DNA from 2 places in the Paenibacillus sp. FSL F4-0100 genome. Region 1 is predicted to be linked to the other one. Evidence: predicted binding sites of a transcription regulator. Region 1 holds the regulator's gene; the other holds the start of a gene.
What was found. The regulator Rex, encoded in region 1, represses fermentation and respiration genes when NADH is low (regulators of the CRP and FNR family bind a similar motif). The targets are predictions, from matches to a motif close to TTGTGAAATATTTCACAA.
Positions count from the first base shown of each region.

Region 2: a site for Rex is predicted at 1,460-1,477, ahead of hcp (hydroxylamine reductase). Genes of this name have one in related genera too.

Region 1 covers NZ_CP150303.1:2,692,440-2,695,586, forward strand. Annotated here, with positions in the region: gene dinG (ATP-dependent DNA helicase DinG) at 1-1,980, shown strand, start outside; gene MHH48_RS12025 (redox-sensing transcriptional repressor Rex) at 2,053-2,718, shown strand; gene MHH48_RS12030 (amidohydrolase) at 2,693-3,147, shown strand, end outside.
Region 2 covers NZ_CP150303.1:1,221,962-1,225,108, reverse strand. Annotated here, with positions in the region: gene MHH48_RS05380 (thiamine pyrophosphate-dependent enzyme) at 1-379, opposite strand, end outside; gene MHH48_RS05375 (2-oxoacid:acceptor oxidoreductase family protein) at 376-1,398, opposite strand; gene hcp (hydroxylamine reductase) at 1,606-3,147, shown strand, end outside.

The DNA.
Region 1 (3,147 bases):
CTGCCGTCGATTTATCAAAGCGTGAAGCAGGAACAGAAGGTTATGGTGAGCACGCATACAATCAACCTTCAAGAACAGCTGCGTGACCGGGATATTCCCCTGCTCACCCAGGTTGTTCCTTTTCCTTTTAAAGCGGCTATTTTCAAGGGAAGAGGCCATTATTTGTGTTTGAGAAAATTTGAACATAAAATAAATAGAAGAGATTTTCATTCCCCGAAGGAAGATGTGATCACCGCGGCGCAGATGCTGGTCTGGCTGACCCAGACGGAGAACGGGGATGATGAAGAACTGAACTTTGGCGGTCGCGGAGGGGATTTCTGGGAGACGATCTCCAGTGATTCGGATTCCTGCCTTGGCCGTGCCTGCCCATGGTTCCGCAAATGCTACTATCACAGGGCCAAACATGAAGCGGGCATCGCGGATGTTGTCATTACGAACCATTCGAAGCTGTTCACTGACGTAAAAGCGAATCATCAGCTGCTTCCGAGTTATGAGCGTCTCGTCATTGATGAAGCGCATCATCTGGAGGACGTCGCTGGCAAGCACCTTGGCTTGCAGATGAAATATTTTTCGGTGGTCCATACGTTGACTCGTATGTACAAAGACAGCCGCAGCGGTCAGCTTCCGGCTCTTCGCCAGCTGCTGCAAGCATCATCGCATGAGAAGGCTGTCGAGTGGTCCTCCATCATAGACCGGATTTATCCGGATCTGATCACCGCAAAAGAGAATTGGGACCGGCTCAGCGATCAATTGTTCGGACTGCTTCCGGAACGCGGAGACGCGACTCCGGGGGATGCCGGTCAATTCTCGCTTCGCTTATCGCCTCTGAAGAAGCCGAAGGATTGGGATTCGCTGGCCGAGTTGGAGCATCAAATTCATGTGACGCTGGGCGATGTCGTTCGCAAGGGTGACAAGCTGATCGCCGAGATGAAGGAAGATCTGGACGACTACAGCGCGGACAGTTTGTTAACAGACCTATCGGGTCTGTTTAAGGACCTGGCCGCACACCGCGAGGACCTGAGGTCCTTCATGGCTCTGAATGATGAAGGCACGGTATACTGGATGGAGGCTAACGGGAATTTTCGCGGCAAATCGCTGCAGCTTTATGCAGTGCCTGTCGATGTTAGCACCCACTTGAAGGAATTGTTTTTTGACAAGAAACAAAGCGTGATCCTGACATCGGCGACCTTGTCGGTGGATAAATCGTTTCAGTTCATGATCGAGAACTTGGGTCTTCAGGAAGCGGCAGATAGCGGCAACCTGAACACGGTTCTGCTGCCGTCCCCGTTTAATTACAGGGAGCAGGCCCTCCTTGTCGTGCCGCGCGATTTTCCGAGCGTGAAGGGCTCGGTCGGGGATGCACTCTTTGTGAATACACTTGTGCAATCATTGGCCGATACGGCAATCGCTACGCATGGCCGCATGCTTGTGCTGTTCACTTCGTACCGCATGCTGCGTCAGGTTCACGAGCCGTTGAAGGAGGCGCTGGCATCCAGCGATATTACGGTACTGGGACAAGGGATGGACGGAACCAGCCGTACCAAGTTAATCCGGAGATTCCAGGATAGCAGCGCTTCGGTCCTGCTGGGTACGAGCTCCTTCTGGGAAGGGGTAGACATACCTGGTGAGGCGCTCACTTGCCTCGCGATCGTCCGGCTGCCGTTCCAGCCGCCGAATCATCCCTTGGTCGAAGCCAAGAGCGAATTGCTGCAGCAGCAGAAGAAGAACCCGTTCATGAAACTTTCGGTTCCGCAAGCGGTCATTCGCTTCAAACAGGGATTTGGCCGACTGGTGCGGACCGCGCAAGATAAGGGGATTGTCATTGTCTACGATACCCGGGTCATTGAATCCTATTACGGGAAATATTTCTTATATTCTTTGCCGGGGCCGAAGATGGAGCACATGCCGACAGAGGGGATCGTTCCCCGAATTTCGGAATGGCTGCAGGAAGAGGCAGGCATAGAGAACCAAGCTGAATAAAAGTGAAACAATGAACGAAATGATCTGTCACAAAAAAATGTAGTTATTAACCTATTATTAGGGGGAGCATGAATGAAATCGGAAAAAATTTCGGAAGCCGTGGTCCGCAGATTGCCTGTATACTTGCGCTATTTGAATGAGCTTCAGAAAAGGGAGGTCTCCACGGTTTCCTCCCAGGAACTGGGACAAAAACTGGACCTCAATCCTGCTCAAATTCGTAAGGACCTAGCGTATTTCGGTGATTTTGGACGGAAAGGGATCGGATATGACGTATCTTATCTGATCGAGAAAATTCGCCAGATTCTAAAGCTGGACCAGAAGATCAATGTCGCATTGATTGGGGCCGGTAATCTTGGACATGCATTATCGAATTACAATGCATTTCTAAAGGACAATATGAAGATTGTGGCGGTTTTCGATTCGTATTCTCCCAAAGTTGGTATGAAAATTAACAATTTGGTCGTACAGCCGATGGAGGAACTGGAGAAGACGGTTCATGAGTACGGCATTCGTATCGGGATAATCACCGTTCCGGATTTTGAAGCGCAGAATGTAGCCAATCAGCTTATCGCCGCAGGCATCGAGGCTATCCTGAATTTTGCGCCAACCATCCTGAAAGCCCCATCCCATATCCGGATTCATACGGCTGATTTCACTACGGATTTGCAGAGTTTGGCCTATTATTTGGATAACGGCAAGGAGGATGCAGCACATGACGACAACGAAGTGGATGGTTAAGAACGGAACGTTTGCGGTACTAGAGGAAGGGAGATCCGTGCTACGCGGATATATGGTTGTGGAGAATGACCGGATAACCTATCTGGGTGAAGAAGAGCCAACCGTCCAAGAGGGAATAGAAGTTATCGATGGAACTCATCTGTTTTTCCTACCGGGGTTAGTGAACACGCACGGACATGCGGCGATGTCCCTGCTCCGCGGTTATGGCGACGATCTGGCACTGCAGGTATGGCTTCAGGAAAAAATGTGGCCTATGGAAGCCAAATTCACGGCCGACGATGTATACTGGGGAACCGCACTCTCCGTGCTGGAGATGATCAAAGGCGGAACCACGACATTTGTGGATATGTATGATCATATGGATCAGGTTGCCAAGGTTGTGCAGGACTCAGGAATGCGCGGCGTTCTAATGCGCGGCGTCATCGGATT
Region 2 (3,147 bases), 1.5 Mb from region 1:
TGACCGCACGCGTCACCAGATTCATGACCATTGGGAAACGTGTGCCCGCCTGCACAGGAAGCTGTTCGATCATATACAGGAAACCATTCGCGCTGGTAGCATTGAATACCCTTGCTCCGGCTGCGGCCGCACCGTAACAAATCCCCGCCGATCCATGTTCGCCGTCAGCTGGAATCAGCTTGATGTCATGTTCGCCGCGTGTACGCATCATGTCAAGATATTGGGCGATTTCCGTAGAAGGTGTAATCGGAAAATAACCCATAATGTGATAGTTAATCTGGGCAGCCGCCATGGCAGCCATTTCGTTGCCCGATTCGAAGACTGCCGTTTGAGCAGCAGCCAGCTTGTTCTCCGTTGTTTCTTGAATTTGCATATTCATGATCTGACTCCCTCCGCAGTTAAATAGGGAAATGATTGCGGCACACGGTGCTGCTCCGCATATTGCGGCTCTTCTAACATGGCAGCCAAAGCGGTGGTCGGGCAAGCTTCGATACACTTCAGGCAGCCTTTGCAATACTGATAATCGATACCTTTCATAAACATCTGCATGTTGCCGCGCTTATCCGGTTTCTTCTCCCACACGATGCAGAAATCCGGACATACCGTATCGCAGGCGGCACAGTGAATGCAGTCCTCGATCTTGTACTCTGGCAAATATCCCTGCCGGGAGCCGCTAAGATCCTTCAGGACACTGTTCGCCGTAACGTTCAGAATCCCGCCCAGCTCCTGCGTTTCATATCCAAGAATCGGCTGCGGTCTTGCAAAAGCGATTGGGTCTATAAGCTCTGAGCCATCTCCCAAGGAAAGGAACTGGACTTCGTTATATCCTCTGTCAAAGGTCCGCAAATTCGCTTCCACGAGGTGGGGCAGCTTTTTCTCAAATGTTGTGCGGATCACTTGCCGCATATCGTCCGGGTTTAGGAAGCTGCAAATCCGGAACAAAGCCCCCAGCATGGCCGTATTCACTTTGGTTTTTTCCTCAACGGAAATTTTCAGCGCATCCACTACGGCCAGCGTTCCCTGCGTCATTTTAAGATCAACGGCCACTTCGGAAAGGTCTCGCGCCGTATTCACAAGCACCGTTCCATCAGGCTGTAATCCGCTTATGACATCTATCGTCTTATACAATGCTTCATGAAATACGCCGACGACATGCGGCTGCTCAATGGGACTGTGATCGCGGATTTCCACCTCGGAATCGCAGAACCTTACGAAACTCTTCACTGGCGACCCTTTTTTCTCCGAACCATAGCTGGAAAAATTCGAACCGTTAAGTCCGGAGCCAGTAACCCCGGCTTCGGCCAGCATTTTTCCAGCCAGATTGGCGCCAAGCCCGCCGATGGATTCGAGACGGATCTCGAAAAATCCCAGTTCATTCTCTTGAGGTAAAATCGACATGTTCTCTCCTCATTTCTTCTTAGTTCATTAATTCCAGTTTAAAAGAAGAAACGGACCGGGTTTGTGATTAAACTCACTACTTAAAAAATTGTGATTGCAATCACTATGTCGGTTGTGGGAGCGAAGTATACTGTCTTCAACAGTCCAATTGCGAGGCAATCTTATACTGACCTTACGACAAATAATCACGAAATTGGAGGAGAAATAATGAATAACAACGCCCAAGAGACCTTAAATCATCAGCCGTCCATGTTCTGCTTTCAATGTCAGGAAGCATCCAAAGGAACAGGCTGCACCATTGTCGGAGTATGCGGCAAACCGCATGATGTGGCAAACCTGCAAGATTTACTGATTTATTTGCTGAAAGGTATCTCTTTTCTCAGTCTGGATGTCCAGCTGCCGGAGGTGCTTGAACAGCGCGTATCGCTGTTTATTATGGACTCCTTGTTTGCAACAATTACGAACGCCAACTTTGACCGCGAGGTTTTTGTGGGAAGAATCCGGGAAGCGATAGAGCTCCGCGGCGAGGTGCGCACCTATTATAACGAACAATATCCGGAAGGAACCGCCAATCTCCCTGATGCTGCCGTCTGGCAAGCGGATAACGAAGCTTCTTTTGATGAAAAAGCACGTACGGTTGGTGTCCTCTCGACCAAGAATGAAGACATCCGCTCGCTGCGCGAATTGATTACTTACGGCTTGAAGGGGATGGCTGCTTATACGTACCACGCGCTTCATCTGGAGAAGGATGATAACGAATTAAACCGTTTTATGCGCCGTGCGCTTGCCGCCACGCTTGACGACAGCCTTGAAGTGCAGGATCTGGTAGCTTTGACGATGGAAACCGGTAAATACGGCGTAAACGCCATGGCGATGCTGGATGAAGCGAACACCTCTGTTTACGGAAATCCGGAAATTACGAAGGTAAATATCGGGGTAAGAAACCGGCCCGGCATTCTCATCAGCGGCCATGATCTGAAGGATTTGGAGGAGCTGCTGAAGCAGACGGAAGGAACCGGCGTGGACGTGTACACGCACAGTGAAATGCTGCCTGCCCACTATTATCCGGCATTCAAGAAATATGAGCATTTTGTAGGCAATTACGGGAATGCCTGGTGGAAGCAGAATAGCGAATTCGCAGACTTTAACGGACCGATTCTAATGACAACCAACTGTATCGTTCCGCCGAAAGACAGTTACAAGGACCGCATTTATACAACAGGCAACACAGGCTTTCCGGGTGTCCGCCATATTCAAGAAGGAAAAGACGGTGCTCCCAAAGACTTCTCCCTACTAATCGAGCAAGCGAAAGGATGCCCAGTTCCAACGGAACTTGAAACTGGTGAGATCATCGGCGGTTTCGCTCATGCCGCTGTGATGAATGTGGCCGATCAAGTCGTCGATGCCGTGAAATCCGGGGCGATCCGCCGCTTCTTCGTCATGGCCGGCTGCGATGGACGAATGAAATCCCGCAACTATTACACCGATTTTGCGGCTGAACTTCCAAAAGACACGGTCATTCTAACTGCAGGCTGTGCCAAATACAAATACAATAAACTGGATCTAGGCGAGATCGGCGGTATTCCGCGGGTCCTGGACGCTGGTCAATGCAATGATTCTTACTCCCTAGTCGTGATTGCATTGAAGCTGAAGGAAGTATTCGGCCTTGAGGATATTAATGATTTGCCGATTTCCTATAACATTGCCTGGTATGAGCAAAAAGCGGTTATCGTGCTGCTTGCCCTGCTT